3 regions of the Paenibacillus sp. FSL R5-0623 genome follow, and region 1 is predicted to be linked to each of the others. Evidence: riboswitches for the same ligand, from Rfam matches in the RefSeq annotation. Region 1 holds a riboswitch; each other region holds the start of a gene.
The links. Region 1 has a riboswitch for thiamine pyrophosphate ahead of MKY92_RS04390 (ECF transporter S component). Riboswitches for the same ligand answer to the same signal wherever they lie in the genome.
Positions count from the first base shown of each region.

Region 1 (5,587 bases):
TTTGGAGCCTGATATCTTATATGAGGAAGCCAGAAGACATTCAAGATCACACATTTGGAGACAAATGTAGTGGTCTTTCTTTGTGATCGGGGATTCAAGTGAGGGGTACATACGTTACAAATGAGCATACCTGAGGTTGATATCAGCATATTGTTTGAGGGACCTGATATGCAAAAAATGCCGATATGACAGGGATTATGCGTTGTCATGATATATCTGATCTAATGATTATTCTAGTTACCTTCCTTATTTGGTAGGATTAGGTTGAGGTCGGACAGAGGTGCACCTCTGACGAACTTCCAGGACAAGCTCAGGCTTGTACATTACCAAATAACGAGAGAATAAGGGAGGAATAAAGTTATGAAAAAAATGTTGACGTTGTTACTTTCCGCTGGTTTGGTTGCTTCCATATTTGGTGCAGTTCCGGTTGCTGCTGCGCCTACAGTTGTTAATTCAACGATTGTTGTTCCAAAGGGCACGACCTATGACGGTCAAGGAAAAACATTTGTAGCCAATCCTTCCACACTGGGCGACGGATCTCAAGCAGAGGGTCAGAAGCCAGTCTTTCGCCTGGAGGCAGGGGCCACGCTCAAAAATGTAAACATTGGATCACCAGCTGCTGATGGTGTTCACTGTTATGGCAACTGTAATATATCGAATGTGGTCTGGCAGGATGTGGGTGAGGATGCACTGACATTGAAGTCTGCCGGAACGGTTAACATTACCGGTGGGGCAGCGTATAAGGCTTATGATAAAGTGTTCCAGATGAATGCAGCTGGAACAATTAACATCAAAAATTTCCGTGCAGACGATATTGGCAAACTGGTTCGCCAAAATGGTGGAACTTCCTTTGCAGTTAACATGACGCTGGATAACTCCAACATTTCCAATGTGAAAGATTCGATTATGCGTACAGACAGCAGTACATCACAAGGCAAAATTACGAATACCCGTTATTCCAAAGTACCAACGTTGTTCAAGGGGTTTGCTTCAGGGAAAACGAGCCAGTCCGGAAACACGCAATATTAAACAGAAGATTGAATCGCTTGAGTTGTTAAAGGTTTAAGCCCCGCTTGTGACTGGAAGTAATTTGGAATATAACGCCAAAAAGAGCGTCTCAAGGTCATTGCCACACTGACTTTGAGGGACGCTCTTTTGTAATGCAGATGTCATAGTATAGTTCTGCTGAGCAATGTTTTATAGAGGATGCTCAAATTATTTCTCTCCCGGAACTTCAACGATGACTTTGCCTTTCTCGGGGACAACAGAACCGGTATCAATGGAGCCCAACTTGTTCATGATCTCGTAAGAGGTTTCTTCAAGCATGCGAGAGTACTTGAATGATACGAGTGTTTGACCTGCTACGGAAGGACGAGTCCCTGCTTCAGCAACGGCTTTGGTTTTAATAAAGAACAGGTCACCGATGGTTCCGGCATTTTTGCTGATGTTGGCCTGCCATTGTAGCAGGGCACTTCCATTTTTAAGGATGTAATAACTGATCAGATCGTTATCCTCAACAACGAAGAAACGATCTTTTTTTCCTTGTTCAAAAATGTATTCAATGGATGAATCCACCGGACCCAAAGGGTTGCGAATGTCCAGACGTGCTTGTCCCAGTTCAGAGAAGCGTGGCAGATGCAGTGCGGCTTCACGCGCCACAGTCAGATCGGAACTGTTATATTCTTTTACAATCGTAGCATCGGTAGTGTAAATGTAGGCTTCCTTGGCCTTCTGGTTCCACTGCACCTTGGCACCAAAAGCTTCACCGATGGCACGGAGCGGAAGCATCGCTTTACCATTCACCAGAATCGGCGCGGAGGATAATGTCGCATTCTGACCGTTTTTCTTCATTGTTTTGCTGTTAGGTGTAAGAACATACTTATCACTGCCTGTGCTAATGCTGATCTCTTTTGTTTTGTTATTGTAACCAAACGTATAGTTGCCGAGGAATTGAAGCTCCGTCAATGCCACGTACGTAATACCCTGCCGTATGACAACATCATATTGAGCTTGAACATTGTTAATATAAGCTGTCGGTTTAGGTTTGGTTGCTGCGGCTTCCGCCACAGTGGATGAGAGCAAGGCAGGTGCCGTGCCTGCGGTGAGTATCGAAGCGGCAAGGACCATTTTCCATGTTTTAAGCTGCCAAGCAGAGTTGTACTTTTTCATCACTATCAATCTCCCTTCTAATGTTTAAGACGCACTACATAACCTAAATGTTGCATATTATGGAAAGTGGACCATCACATGTCTCCTTCCCTTTTACCCCAAATGAAGCATGATGATTCTTCTAGGGATTGCCACAAATACCCATCTGATGTAGAGTAGAAGCAATGAAATAAGTGAACCGGGAGCTCAATGAAGTTGGGCTGAGAGAGTGGCCTTGTGCCGCTGACCGTACATCTGATCTGGGTAATGCCAGCGTAGAGAACATAGATTTGCGATATGTTAGGGTGAATTGTGGGAATGAACGTGGATGAACAACAGACCTCTTTGAACTGTGGTGGTGTATCTGCCAGGGGAGAGGGAATGGTTGATATTCCGTATTTTCGACATCCATCCAATACATCATTGTGAGGATTGTACACTGTGCGTAAGGCCTGCCCGGAACCGGGGAGGCTTTTTCGTTTATTTTTATAACCCCCACAGGGAACAGAGGAAGGACGTAGAGAACATGGCAGCAACAGCAAGCAACAAACGATTGAAACTAACGGATATTCTGGTAACCATCGTGATCGCAGTGGTGTTTGGGGTGATCTACAAGATATGGGGACCTACATATGACTTGATGAAACCATTCGGCGTTCATGCGGAGCAGATGATCTACGGCATGTGGTTTATGGCGGGCACGTTTGCTTTTGTTATCATTCGTAAACCAGGCGTGGCTATTCTTGCCGAAGTTGCGGCTTCAACGGTAAGTGCTTTTTTGGGCAGTGAATGGGGCATGTCCACACTTGTATACGGTCTGTTGCAAGGATTGGGAGCCGAGATATTCTTCGCAGCATTTTTGTATCGCAAAACCAATCTGTTTGTCACCTGTCTTGCAGCCATAGGAGCCGCAGCGGCTTCGCTTTTGCTGGATTACCAGTACGGGTATATTGATTCACTCTCGGCCTGGAATTATACGTTATTTATTGGATTCCGCTTCATCGGAAGCATCTTGATTGCAGGAGTGTTCGCTTATTATCTCGCCAAAGCATTGGAACTGACCGGTGTAACACGTTCACTCAGACCGGTATCCAAACAGGATTATGAGGCGCTGGATTAGATGAACGGGGAAGGGAATTCGCAAGCGGTAAGTGTGACGAATCTAAGATGCAAGTTCCCGGGAGAGAAAGCCTTGGTATTTCAAGGCTTGTCTCTTTCTGTGCGTCAAGGAGAGAAAGTGCTGTTGCTTGGCCCGAGTGGCTCCGGTAAATCGACGTTATTGCAAATTTTGAGCGGTCTGATACCACGTTCGGTTGAGATTCCGATGAAATGTGATGATATTCAGGTTCCCGCCAAAGCAGGAGTGGTCTTTCAAGATCCGGATACCCAGTTCTGTATGTCTTTTACGGATGAAGAGATCGCATTTGTGCTGGAAAACCGAAATATTCCGCGTGAAGAGATGCCTGCTCTGATTAAATATTATCTGAAACAAGTGGGATTATCCTTTGAACAGAATCGTGTATTGATCCAGTCCATGTCTCAGGGGATGAAGCAGCGTCTCGCGATTGCTTCGATGCTTGCCATGGACCCGGAGGTATTGTTTTTGGATGAACCCACTGCACTGTTGGATGATGAGGGGACTTCCCAGGTGTGGGATACCGTCAAACGCATCGTCAGTGACAAAACGATCATCATCGTTGAACACAAAATTAACGAGATTGTGGATATGGTCGACCGAATTATTGTGTTATCACCTGAAGGAAAGATCGTGGCGGATGGGCCAGCACAGCAGGTATTTACGCATGAACGGGGCAAGCTGAAGGCTTATGGAATCTGGTATCCGGGTGTGTGGGATGAGCACGAGCAGGCAGCTAAGGAAGAAGAGAGAAGTGCTTCTGGAGAGCTTCAATTGTGTGTGGACCAAGGCATCTCAAGTTTGGAAGCACAGCAATCGTCTGGTTTATCCGATACACCGGGTATATCCCCCATATCTCACGTCTCATCCTTATCACCTGTATCACCCGCCTATCAGCCTGCACTGGACTTGCAGCAGTTCACCGGATGGCGTGGGAAAACACCCTTCATTCAGGTAGAACAGGCCAAAGTATGGCATGGAGACTGGATTGGTATTGTCGGAGTTAATGGAGCTGGCAAGAGTTCATTGTTGTTATCTCTGATGAATATCCTAAAAACAACAGGTCATTATGAGGTGGACGGTCAGCCTTCTGGCAAAACGGAGCAGCTTGCAGATCGAATCGCGTTTGTATTTCAGAACCCGGAGTTTCAATTTGTGACCAACACGGTTGCGGAAGAAGTGGAATTCTCATTGCTGGGGGGCAGGATTTCAACGGAAGAAAGACTTGTCAGGACTGATCATATGTTGAATCAATTTGGGCTAATAGACCTCTCCGAGCGCCATCCCTACCAATTATCGATGGGGCAGAAACGACGCTTGAGCGTTGCCTCTGCACTGGTGAGAGAGCAGCGAATACTGCTGTTGGATGAACCTACTTTTGGACAGGATGCCCGCAATACGTTTGCCATGTTAGCACAGCTGGAGCAATTGCGGAGAGAGGGAACAGCTATTGTTATGGTTACCCATGATCGTGAAATTGTAAAAAGATATTGCACCCGAATCTGGACGGTAGATGAGGGGAGGTTAACTGATGCAACTGTCGTTTCCTCACCGTGAAACCTGGCTTCATAACGTCAATTCGGGATTAAAGATGATCATTCTGACGATGATGTTTGTCATCGTTATCCTCATTCACAATCTGAATGTAATGGCCAACGTTGCAGTGGCGATGATGCTATTACTGTGCTGGACAGGTCATCCGTGGTACAGATTGATACTGTATGCATCACCATTCATTCTGGTTTTTATCTCCACGTCCACAGGCATGATGATGTTTGGTAAGGGCGAGACCACATGGTATAAGTGGGGATTGATCCACATAACCGAAGAGAGTTTCTATCGCGGTCTACACTTGGGTTTTCGCTCGCTCACTATGGCCGCGGCTGGGTTACTCTTTGGTCTTACGACCAAGCCAGTACGGCTGTTTTATTCCCTGATGCAGCAGTGGCGGCTTCCCGCAAAATATGCCTATAGCTTTCTGGCCGCGATGCGCATGATCCCGATTATGCTGGATGAATTCCAGACGCTCCGTTACGCTATTCGTATTCGTGGAACACAGCAACGTGGCTCTCGCTGGAACGTGTATGGAACACTCAAGCGTTACGCTATTCCGCTGCTGGCACAGAGCATTCGCCGTGCACAGCGAATGGCGGTTGCGATGGAAGCGAAAGGATTTACGGATGGCGCGAGCCGAACGTATTACATTCAGATTGGCTATTCGCGAGCTGATCTGTGGTTTGTATTTTATTATATGCTCACCTTAACAGCTGCTTATTACATCGGGGTTACCTTTCCTTATCATGC
Region 1 covers NZ_CP150233.1:944,547-950,133, forward strand. The annotation lists gene MKY92_RS04375 (radical SAM/SPASM domain-containing protein) at 1-12, shown strand, start outside; gene MKY92_RS04380 (pectate lyase) at 361-1,029, shown strand; gene MKY92_RS04385 (copper amine oxidase N-terminal domain-containing protein) at 1,216-2,169, opposite strand; TPP riboswitch at 2,337-2,447, shown strand; gene MKY92_RS04390 (ECF transporter S component) at 2,675-3,268, shown strand; gene MKY92_RS04395 (ABC transporter ATP-binding protein) at 3,269-4,840, shown strand; gene MKY92_RS04400 (energy-coupling factor transporter transmembrane component T) at 4,815-5,587, shown strand, end outside.

Region 2 (5,587 bases), 230 kb from region 1:
AGTCAATTGATTGAGGGCATTTGTTACGCAATTGTTATATAGTTCTTAAGATATATGGGTAACATTACCTTAGTGTGTAAATTACAGGGGATTAAGTCTTATAAAAAGGAAAAATTTACATGTTGGCTTATTTCGATTTTGGCTCTTTTTGGTTTACAGATGAGACCGTTTCTCATATAATTTATGTAACCAAGTTTCATGTGATGAAACATGAGGAGGGCATTATGCCATGGAAGATCGCAAGTTAACCGTCCGGGCTGTGGAACGGGCGCTGGATATATTATTATGTTTTACCACACGAAGTGATCTGGGACTCACCGAAATCGCCAGCCAGATCGGCCTGCACAAAAGTACAGTGCACCGTTTGATGGCTACGCTGGAGGATCGAGGGTTCGTAATCCGCGATGCAGCAACAGAGAAGTACCGCCTTGGCATCCGAATCTGGGAGCTGTCAGCTCATATGTCCCGCAGTGATGATCCCGCTATTCTGCTGCTGCCTGCGATGGAGCGACTGAGGGATCGATTGGGGGAGACCGTGAGTCTGTACCTGCGTGATGGCAGTGAACGGATTCGGATTCAGGCTGTGCAAAGTGATCAGGCGATTCGCCGAGTTGCTCCCGTTGGTGTTAGACTCCCGCTGTCTGTGGGCGCTTCCAGCAAAGTTTTGATGGCGTTTGCCACGGACGAGGATCGTGAAGAATTGATGAATGGTCCTGAATGGCCGGTATTTATCGATCCAGCGGTGTATTTGGCGCAAATGGTAGACATTCGGGATAACGGATATGCGACGAGTTATGAGGAACGTGAGCCGGGAGCTGCCGCGGTATCGGTACCGATTATGGATCGCAGAGGCAATATTGCAGCTGCCCTCTCGGTCTCAGGGCCTGTCAGTCGACTCTCGCAAGAGACTTTGCACGAATACGCACCTGTGCTAAAGGAAGCTGCTACGCAGATGGGGCTCATGTTATCCTGATGTCGATGTAAGGTCTGTCACCAATTAAGTTAGTAATCTGGAATATAAAGGTTGTTTTTATGTTCCGGTTGCGCTACTCTGTAATGGACGGCCCATCGGGGCCAGCTTCATTGAATATGAACTGCGGCATGTGTATGCCGCAACTTGTTAACGTTACTGGGGGAGTCCGAATTGTCCGGACTGAGACGGAATCGCATGAGATTCCGGACCCTTTGCACCTGATCTGGATCATACCAGCGTAGGGAAGTAATCGGCGATATGACCACAACCACCACATGATGTGACCCTTGTAGGGCTCCGTTAAGGAGCTGCATAAAGGTGCATTATTGGTGATGGACATTAAAAGTCGGTTCCTTCGGGGACCGGCTTTTTTATATACAGTGAACAGGCGATATAGCGAGGATTCTATGGGCTTCTTTTTCAATAACCTGCGAAAGTGGGCTTGGATGAGGAGGGAAGTCACCATAGATCCATGATCTGCGGCAGCCTTCGGTCTGTTGTGAACTGTACATAAATAATGTCTCCCCTGGTCTGGTGTAGGATCGCTCTTTCTTCTCTGCATTGCGCATGATTTGGGACAGGTACGTAAGCGAGCTAATGATGATGCCAACCCAAAAACAAGCGAACGAACAATGAGGAGGAGACAAGTGACATGAGTACAGAAAATCAAACGGGACAACAAGCGATGGAACAGCAACATAACGGTCAGCAGGTGGAAAAGGAAACAAGCGCGGCCGGACGGGTTCAGCCCTTTCCGGGCAGCCGCAAAGTCTACATTCAGGGCTCACGGCCGGACATTGCAGTACCGGAACGTGAGATAGCCCTTCATGACACGAATACTCCCCAAGGGGTGGAGCATAACGAACCGCTGCGTGTCTACGATACGAGCGGCCCTATGACCGATCCCGGATTTCACGCCGATATCCGTGCAGGTCTGCCAGCCCTGCGTACCCTCTGGATCACAGAGCGTGGCGATGTCGAGGCTTACCAGGGCCGTACGGTTAAACCGGAGGATAACGGACTGAAGCCCGGAGGGAAGAGAGCCGGTGCCGAAGAGTATCCCGGATTACGTGGCAAACCCTTGCGGGCACAGCCAGGACGCTGTGTGACCCAGATGCACTACGCGAGACAGGGAGTCATTACGGCAGAGATGGAATTCGCTGCCATTCGTGAAGGTGTGGAGCCGGAATTTGTAAGGCAGGAGCTGGCGAGTGGACGGGCCATCCTGCCGTCTAACATCAATCACCCGGAGAGTGAGCCGATGTTGATCGGTCGCCATTTTCATGTGAAGATCAATGCCAACATTGGCAACTCTGCTGTATCTTCTTCCATCGAGGAAGAGGTTGAGAAGATGACCTGGGCGGTACGCTGGGGATCGGATACCGTAATGGATCTGTCCACAGGCAAAAACATTCATACCACCCGGGAATGGATTATCCGCAATTCACCTGTGCCGATTGGTACGGTGCCGCTGTATCAGGCGCTGGAGAAGGTGAATGGCGAAGCGGAAGCGCTGACCTGGGAGTTATACCGTGACACACTCATTGAGCAGGCAGAGCAGGGTGTGGACTACTTTACGATTCATGCAGGTGTACTGCTGCGTTATATCCCGATGACGGCCAAGCGGATGACAGGCATTGTGTCTCGCGGTGGGTCCATTATGGCAGCATGGTGCCTTGCGCATCATCAGGAGAATTTTTTGTACACTCATTTTGAAGAAATCTGCGAGATTATGAAAAGGTATGATGTGGCGTTTTCGCTGGGAGATGGACTCCGTCCAGGTAGTATCTACGATGCCAATGACGAAGCTCAGATGGCGGAACTGGCTACGCTGGGGGAACTGACGCAGATTGCGTGGAAGCATGATGTGCAGGTGATGATCGAAGGTCCGGGGCATGTGCCGATGCACAAGATCAAGGAGAATGTGGATATGCAGATGGAGATATGTAAAGAGGCACCGTTCTATACGCTGGGGCCGCTGACGACCGACATTGCCCCGGGATACGATCACATCACATCCGCCATTGGTGCGGCCATGATTGGCTGGTTCGGCACGTCCATGCTCTGTTATGTTACGCCAAAAGAACATTTGGGCCTGCCCAACAAGGATGATGTGCGGGAAGGCGTCATCGCCTACAAGATCGCGGCCCACGCTGCCGATCTGGCGAAAGGCCATCCGCGTGCTCAACGCCGCGATGATGCATTGTCCAAGGCACGTTTCGAGTTCCGTTGGCGTGACCAGTTTAACCTGTCACTGGACCCTGAACGTGCGCTGTCCTACCATGATGAGACGCTGCCAGCAGAAGGGGCCAAAGAAGCTCATTTCTGCTCGATGTGCGGACCGAAGTTCTGTAGCATGCGCATCACGCAGGACATTCGGGCCTTTGCCGCGGATAAAGGATTGTCCGAGAATGAGGCTGTAGCTGCCGGGATGCAGGAAAAGGCCGAGGAATATCGGACACGTTCCTAGGCGCCGATACAGCGCAAGCTGGGCAGTCTGACATCATTTGCAGGTGAGAATACTGCTATCATGTCGTCTTTTTCATCTTATTGATCAGCTTCCTGATACTTTTTATCAGCATTATGGTTGATTGTCTAGCAGATGTTTAATAAAATGAATGTAGGTAAACACCAATAAGAGTAGCCAGGCCAATGGCTACTCCTGCACAGCATTTGCGGTGGGTATTCCTCCGAGTGCAGCAAGTTCAGATGAAGTGACCCGTCAGGCCGTCAACCTGTGGCGGGTCACTTCTTTTTACGATCGATGTATGTCAGGAGCGCAATAATTAACATCGCGAACACGATTACGTCGTTAAAAGAGAAGTTCATAGGATCACCTCCCACTGGAGGCAAACCTATTTCCCACCACAAATTGGCTGTACAAAGTGATTATACCATTTGAAATGCTCTTGTTCGAGAGCATTTTTATTTTGCAAAAGAAGTCAATATAGTAGTTTTCACATGTTTTTAGTGATTGTAATATTTCACTTCAAATCCGCTACTACTATCGAGCCACACCCAAATTCTTCTCCAAATATGCCGCAAGCAATGCCAACGGACTATGGATCGGAATACCGCGATCTATTGTAACCTGTGCAGCTGCTGGAGCCATAGAGAGTTGGGCTGCCACTACCGTTTTACCCGGATGCCGCTTAGCAATCTGCTGTAAGCCTTCACGTACCGCTTCGAGATACCCTTGCTGATCTCCACGCATAATCAACTCAAATGTCCCAGGGATGCACACGGCATCTGTCTGAGATGTCTTGGCAACGTGTAGTTGCACATTCTCATCCTCTTGCTGTAATGCCTGATTCACCCGTGCCATCGTTCCTTCAATCGTTGCCGGGTTGGTGAATGCGATTATGTAATCTCCTGGTACTCGCCGTATCTCCTGCAATAACGGATCATCTATGCCGATCACAGGCACAGGGACCTGTGTCGCTTCCTGCTCCAGTACTGTCGCAAAGAGGGTACACGTGACCAGAATGGCATCGGCATGACATTCGGCGATCCATTGGAGCGTCTGGGCTACTTTCTCGTGAATGACGACCTCGTTAAAGTCAGCGTCATGTTTAAGACGATCCAGACCTGGATCGACGTAATGGACCAATTCAACTTCATAAGGAGCAAGCGTTTCTTCGATTAAGGCGATGTTGGAATAATGAGCGTGAAAACAACCAATGGTGATCATGTGCTAAGTCCCCTTTTACAGTTCGTATATGTCATGGATCTTGTAGATATTTAAACCATTATAGAAACACACCTGAGGACTGTACAGTTGTTTGTTACTCAACGCCAATAACCGCCCTTCCGCCAAACTGCGGAAAGACGGTTGATAACCGTACTAATTGGTTCTGGTGTCCATTTTATCGAAGGGAAGGAGAAGCGCTCTTCTTCGCCATTTTTTGCTGCAGAATTTCATGAAAGGATAGACCTTGAGTGTTCTCATTCTCCTTTTTAGGAGCAGTGGTCGCCGTGTTGCGCGGATATTGGTGGTGGTACGGGATCATTTGCTGAATAGGCATGCGGATCATCTTGGTTCCTCCTTTAATGCATTTTTTTAAAATTATGTATTTCGACTGGTTATGTTGCCAGGTGCACATATAGGTACATATGACTTGTTAGACGAAATAAATGACTTTAGAATATAAATCCAATTGGATTGTAGTGATTTTACCCGGTTTTAAGGAGATGTAAACGGTTTTAGGGAAATTCAGGAGTAAAGAACCTGATATGAGAGGTTTGATATGGGAGGATCGAATCGGTTGTTATGTGAATAGTCCCAATTCTAAGGAAGTCAATGGTACCGACATATGAGGCATATTATCTGGTTAAATGATGCAAAGCATGCTAACTAACTTGGTACCATGGTCGGGTTGTTTAGGTGGTTACGTAGTTCCGGATATAACAAAAAACTGCCGAGCGAACCCGGCAGCTTGCGTAATATGAAGAAGGATGCGAGGAAACTTTGATCCTGTCTGAGGTGGCATTGTGTTGGTTTTATCTATTTTGATGAACAGCGATGTATATATCTACTTGTACACTTTCGGGATTCAGGCTGCGTTCATCATACAATTCAAAATCCCCGGTGAACGTACGATCGCTTTGTTTGTC
Region 2 covers NZ_CP150233.1:719,504-725,090, forward strand. The annotation lists gene MKY92_RS03420 (IclR family transcriptional regulator) at 230-973, shown strand; TPP riboswitch at 1,122-1,235, shown strand; gene thiC (phosphomethylpyrimidine synthase ThiC) at 1,626-3,443, shown strand; gene MKY92_RS03430 (hypothetical protein) at 3,978-4,664, opposite strand; gene MKY92_RS03435 (hypothetical protein) at 4,840-5,007, opposite strand; gene MKY92_RS03440 (zinc ribbon domain-containing protein) at 5,474-5,587, opposite strand, start outside.
Region 2: linked by a shared signal. The riboswitch ahead of thiC (phosphomethylpyrimidine synthase ThiC) and the one ahead of MKY92_RS04390 (ECF transporter S component) in region 1 are both predicted to bind thiamine pyrophosphate.

Region 3 (5,587 bases), 3.1 Mb from region 1:
CCAGACGTATCACAGGTATCTCCACCCAGAGGGACTTCACCGAGCAAACAATTTAAACATGGCGTATCTCCAGGCATAAACGTATAGGTAATGCCGTAACTTCCTACACATCCACCATAAATCCAGGGAATACGGTGTTTCTGTGCCATATCATTAATGAGTAGTCGGGTATCAAAATTATCCGTTGCATCCATGATCAAGTCTGTATGCTGAACGAGTTCTTCCAACTCATCTACTCTAACATCCAACACTTTCCCTTCCACATGAACCGTGGAATTAATGGCAGATAACCGTTTTTCCGCCGCCATTGCCTTCGGAATCCGTTCAATTGCGTCCTGTTCTACATATAATTGCTGTCGCTGCAGGTTACTCCACTCCACATAATCACGATCCACAATCGTTAGGTGTCCGACTCCTGAACGAACTAACGTTTCTGCAATTCCTGTTCCGAGTGCGCCAGCGCCTACAATTAAAACTCTGCTGTCACTCAATCTGGCCTGGCCTTCCTTGCCAAGTGGCGCGTAACGTTCCTGTCTGGAATAACGATCAGCCTGCTCGGAAGATGTTATTTGATCTGTCATGTATGAACCATTCCTTCCACCGGACTACTGGCTGCTGCATAACGCTTTATGGGAATCATGCCTGCCTCATATGCCAATCTGCCCGCTTCTACCCCCAATCGCATCGCTTTAGCCATGCTCACTGGATCGCCTGATCCGGATACGGCTGTATTTAACAATACACCATCTGCACCAAGTTCCATCGCATAAGCAGCATCTTTTGGGGAGCGCAACCCTGCATCTACAATCACAGGTACAACGGCCTGCTCAATGATGATCTCAAGGTTATAGGGATTGATGATGCCTCTGCCAGCTCCGATGGGAGAAGCGCCAGGCATTACAGCATGTACGCCAAGCAATTGCAGCCTTTTGGCCAGAATGACATCATCCGAAATATAAGGCAATACCGTGAAGCCCTTTTCAAGCAAAATTTCGCAAGCCTTGTACGTTTCAATCGGATCTGGGAGTAACGTCATTCCATCTCCTATGACTTCGACTTTTATCATATCACAAAGTCCTGAAGCCCGCGCAAGCTCGGCAATTCGCACCGCCTCTTCCGCAGTGGAAGCCCCCGCCGTATTCGGAAGAAGAGTGTATTTGTCCAGATCCAACGTATCCAGGAAATGCTTCTGGTTGCGTTCCTCCAGATTCAGACGACGAACAGCAAAGGTCAAAACTTCCGTTTCAGATGCTTCCACAGCCTGACTTTGCACTTCCAGATCCGAAAACTTGCCTGTTCCGAGCAACAATCTGGACTCAAACGTATATTTACCAATGTTCAACATCATCAACCGCCTCCTACAAAATGTACAATCTCAATTCGATCGCCTTCTCTTAATGCTGTTGACTCATGGTGCTCACGCGTTAAGATATGCCTGTTCAGCTCAACAACTACAGTCTTGACTTGCAGGTCAAAAGATTGGAGCAATTTATCCACACGATTCAATCTGTCTTCAATCTCCATCCGTTGACCATTAACGATGATATTCACTGCACCACTCCCTTTCTGTTCAATCGCTCAGGGCTCAGCGCCTCAATTCCGAGTTCTTCTGAGCTTTTGCCAGCGAGCAACTCAGCGATAAGCCTGCCTGTTATCGCACTAAGCAAGATACCGTTGCGGTAATGTCCAAAGGCGGCGAACAACCCGGGTATACTCTTGCAAGCACCTATATAAGGCAGTCCATCGGGAGTTCCCGGTCTTACGCCTGCCCACGCTCGTATAAATTGTGCTTCTTTCATCCCAGGCACCCAGTGGGTAGCCGCTGTTAGCAGCTTCTGAACACCCTGTACAGAAACGTTCAAATCCGTTCTGCCTGGCAGACTGGTTGCACCGAGCCAAACTTCGCCATTGGCTTTGGGAACAATATAGATATCCTCTGCATACACCGTTCTATCAGGTCTGTACCCTGCATGTTCATCTGAGAACTGAACGGCGGCTATTTCACCTTTTACCGACCACACAGGCAAGCTCAGATTCACATGTCTCATCAACTCTTCACTCTGTAATCCAGCCGCTATAATGACATGTTTGCATCTCATCTCACCGATCGATGTGGTGATTCCCTGCACACCGTGTTCGTTTGCTTGCACACGTATATCCTGTATGTCCTCCATTACCCGTGCTCCTATTGCTTGAGCGGATTCGGCGTACGCCTTCGTTAGGTGGACTGGGAGAATCTCACTCTCGTGAGGTCTGTAATAGGCTCCATACGTATCTCTGTTAAGCCATGATGCCTCCTGTTGCACAACGGAACGATCCCACCACATCTCATCAGCAGAACTAGACAACGCAGACTTCCGATTGTCCTTATAACTACTTAATTCACTGTATGAACGAAAAGGAGTTAGGAATCCCTGGCGTTGCAGACCAGTCTCTACCTCACTGAGTGTAGCCATTAGCACTTGTTGCTCGGTAAGTAACTGTCTACTCTGCCTGGCAAGCTTAGCCATCAAAGGATGAGCAAAATCCTCACTGTCGGCCGCCAGCATTCCAGCTGCTGCGCAAGAAGTGCCTCCTGCAATCGCCGAACGCTCCAGCAACAGCACATCCTGTCCACGGGAAGCAAGCTCATATGCGATGGCACATCCAACAACGCCTCCGCCTACAATAATCGTTTCTGCATGAATCTTATCCGGTCTATCAGTAATGATCTTCTTCATCAGCTCATCTCCTTGATTCAGCGGCTCAAACTTTCTGTACCAACGATAGCCTGCCTTAATAATGCAGCCGCCCGATCCGGGGAATCGCTCGCCCACACATTCGAGATCACAGCGACTCCCTGTGCGCCTGCAGAACGAATAGCGTGAATGTTTCCCGGTTCGATGCCCCCAATCGCCATGACAGGAATGGAGACACCAGAGCACACTTCAGCCAGAGCATATAATCCTCTTGGTTCAAGATCAGGCTTACTGTTGGTTGAGTAGACATGCCCGAAGAAAAGGTAATCGGCTCCCCGTTCTTCAGCGATTTTTGCCTCATCGATTGAATGAACAGATACACCCAGACGAAGTCGCTGCACATTGCTTATAACAGCTGGGTTATAGTTACGTATCGCATCTTGCCCCCAATGTACACCGCCATAGATGTCATTCTGTGGTGGCAGCTCTGAACCATTTATAACAATGCGACAAGATGGAACGCCAATGCTAAGCAGACTTTCAGCCCAACCGATCTTGTCTTGCCATGTGAGTTGTTTTTCTCGTATGTGAATATAGTCCACCCATGGCCAAACGTCCTTTGCAGCTTTTACAAAAGATGCTTGATCCCCTGCACCCGTAGATACAACATGCAGTTCAAATGATCCGTGTACATGTTCATGAGAAAATACCGTACTGTTCATCTCCTTCCATGCGTGAATGCTATGAAAACACAAAAAAGCCACTCCCGTAGGGGAGTGGCTGCGTATTAATTATAGGACCAGATGACTGACTGATACATACAGTTCATTTCGTGCAATAAAGCTATAGACCCTATAGCCATAACGTTATACACGCAACTGCATGTTTCAATTCGTTAAGCAGACGGTTGAAATTCTTTGAATTGCCGTTTGCTCACGTCATTCACTGAAACGCGCTCGCCACTTCCCTACGCTGGTATGATCCAGATCAGGTGCAAAGGGTCCAGAATCGCATTCTTCCATCTCAGCCGCATCGTGCGGCCCCCCTAGTGTTCATATGAAGTTGTAGCCTATGTTACCATAGACGGATTTTTTTGTCACCGTCATTTCTGTTAAACATTGTCTTAAATCGCCCTAGTTTTTCTCAGACCATTCTTCGACATTCCATGTTTTGGTGACCCAACCCTCGTAGAAATCAGGTTCATGAGATACCAGTAACACCGTTCCCTTGAATTCTTGCAAGGCACGCTGCAACTCCGCTTTGGCTGTGACATCCAGATGGTTTGTCGGCTCATCGAATAAAATCCAGTTGCTTTCACGCATCAAGAGTTTGCATAAACGAACCTTGGCTTGTTCTCCACCACTCAGCATGTTAAGCGGACGAGTAATGTGCTCATTTTTCAACCCGCAGCGAGCGAGATGACCCCGGACCTCATTCTGGGTCAAATGTGAAAACTCATTCCAGACATCCTCAATCGGCGTGATATTCCCAGCACGAACTTCCTGCTCAAAATAGGCCGTTTCCAGATAATCTCCCAAGAAAGTCTTTCCACTAAGTGGAGATATTTTTCCCAGGATGGTTTTTAATAGCGTCGATTTACCCACACCATTACAACCTACGATGGCAATTTTCTCACCACGTTCAATTGTCATCGTCATTTTGGGCAGCAAAGGATACGTATATCCAATTTCAAAATCAATACCCTCAAAGACCGTTTTGCTGCTCGCACGGGCATCCTTGAATTTGAACGTTGGTTTGGCCGCTTCATCTGGGCGATCAATACGTTCAATTCTGTCCAGCTGCTTCTCCCGGCTCTTTGCTCGACCTGAAGTTGAAGCACGTGCCTTGTTACGCTGAATGAAGTCTTCCTGCTTCTTGATGTACTCTTGCTGCTTCTCGTATGCATCAATATGCTGGGCTTTATTCATATCAGCCATCTCAAGGAACTTGTTATAGTTCGCTGCATATCTCGTTAATTTGGCAAATTCCAAATGATAAATGACATTTACGACTTCATTCATGAATTCGGTGTCATGGGAGATTAAGAGAAACGCGTGCGGGTAGTCCTTCAGGTAACGTGACAGCCATTCAATATGCTCTACGTCCAGATAGTTGGTCGGCTCATCCAGCAAAAGAGCTGTAGGTTTCTCGAGCAGAAGTTTGGCAAGAAGCACCTTGGTACGTTGTCCACCACTTAGAGCTGCGACATCTCGATCAAGACCAATTGCGGACAAACCAAGACCATTGGCCATCTCTTCCACTTTTACGTCAATCAGATAAAAGTCGCCCTGTTCCAGTTGTTCCTGAATATCGCCCATCTCTTCCAGCAACTGCTCCAGCTTATCTGGATCTGCATCTGCCATCTGGTCCGTAATATTCATCATTTCTTTTTCCAATTCAAGCAACGGAAGGAATGCATCCTTAAGCACGTCACGAATGGTTTTGCCTGGGGTAAGCTTCGTGTGCTGATCCAGATATCCATAACGGACCTTAGGTGTCCATTCCACTTTTCCACTATCTTTAAGCAATTTACCGGTAAGGATGTTCATTAATGTGGATTTACCCACACCATTGGCACCAACAAGTCCTACGCGCTCTCCGGCAAGTAAACGAAACGATACATTTTTAAATAACGTGCGATCTCCAAAATTGTGACTCACGTTCTCTACTGACAATAAACTCATAAGATGAGGTAGCTCCTATCTATTAGACATTACTTTTGTGATTGTTCCGAAACCCTATTCTAGCACAAGTCCCGTCTTTTCTGAAAGTAATGTAAACAGCTCAGGAACCTCTTCCATGATTTTGTCATACAGGCTACCCTACCGATTAGAGCATTTATATTCGAAATAGCCTTGTGCAGCTGCTTGTCTTGCGTCTGTGAACACCTCTTCAGCACGGTAACCATT
Region 3 covers NZ_CP150233.1:4,038,286-4,043,872, forward strand. The annotation lists gene MKY92_RS17660 (ThiF family adenylyltransferase) at 1-581, opposite strand, end outside; gene MKY92_RS17665 (thiazole synthase) at 578-1,345, opposite strand; gene thiS (sulfur carrier protein ThiS) at 1,348-1,551, opposite strand; gene thiO (glycine oxidase ThiO) at 1,548-2,720, opposite strand; gene MKY92_RS17680 (thiamine phosphate synthase) at 2,738-3,433, opposite strand; TPP riboswitch at 3,626-3,735, opposite strand; gene MKY92_RS17685 (ABC-F family ATP-binding cassette domain-containing protein) at 3,812-5,362, opposite strand; gene MKY92_RS17690 (hypothetical protein) at 5,501-5,587, opposite strand, start outside.
Region 3: linked by a shared signal. The riboswitch ahead of MKY92_RS17680 (thiamine phosphate synthase) and the one ahead of MKY92_RS04390 (ECF transporter S component) in region 1 are both predicted to bind thiamine pyrophosphate.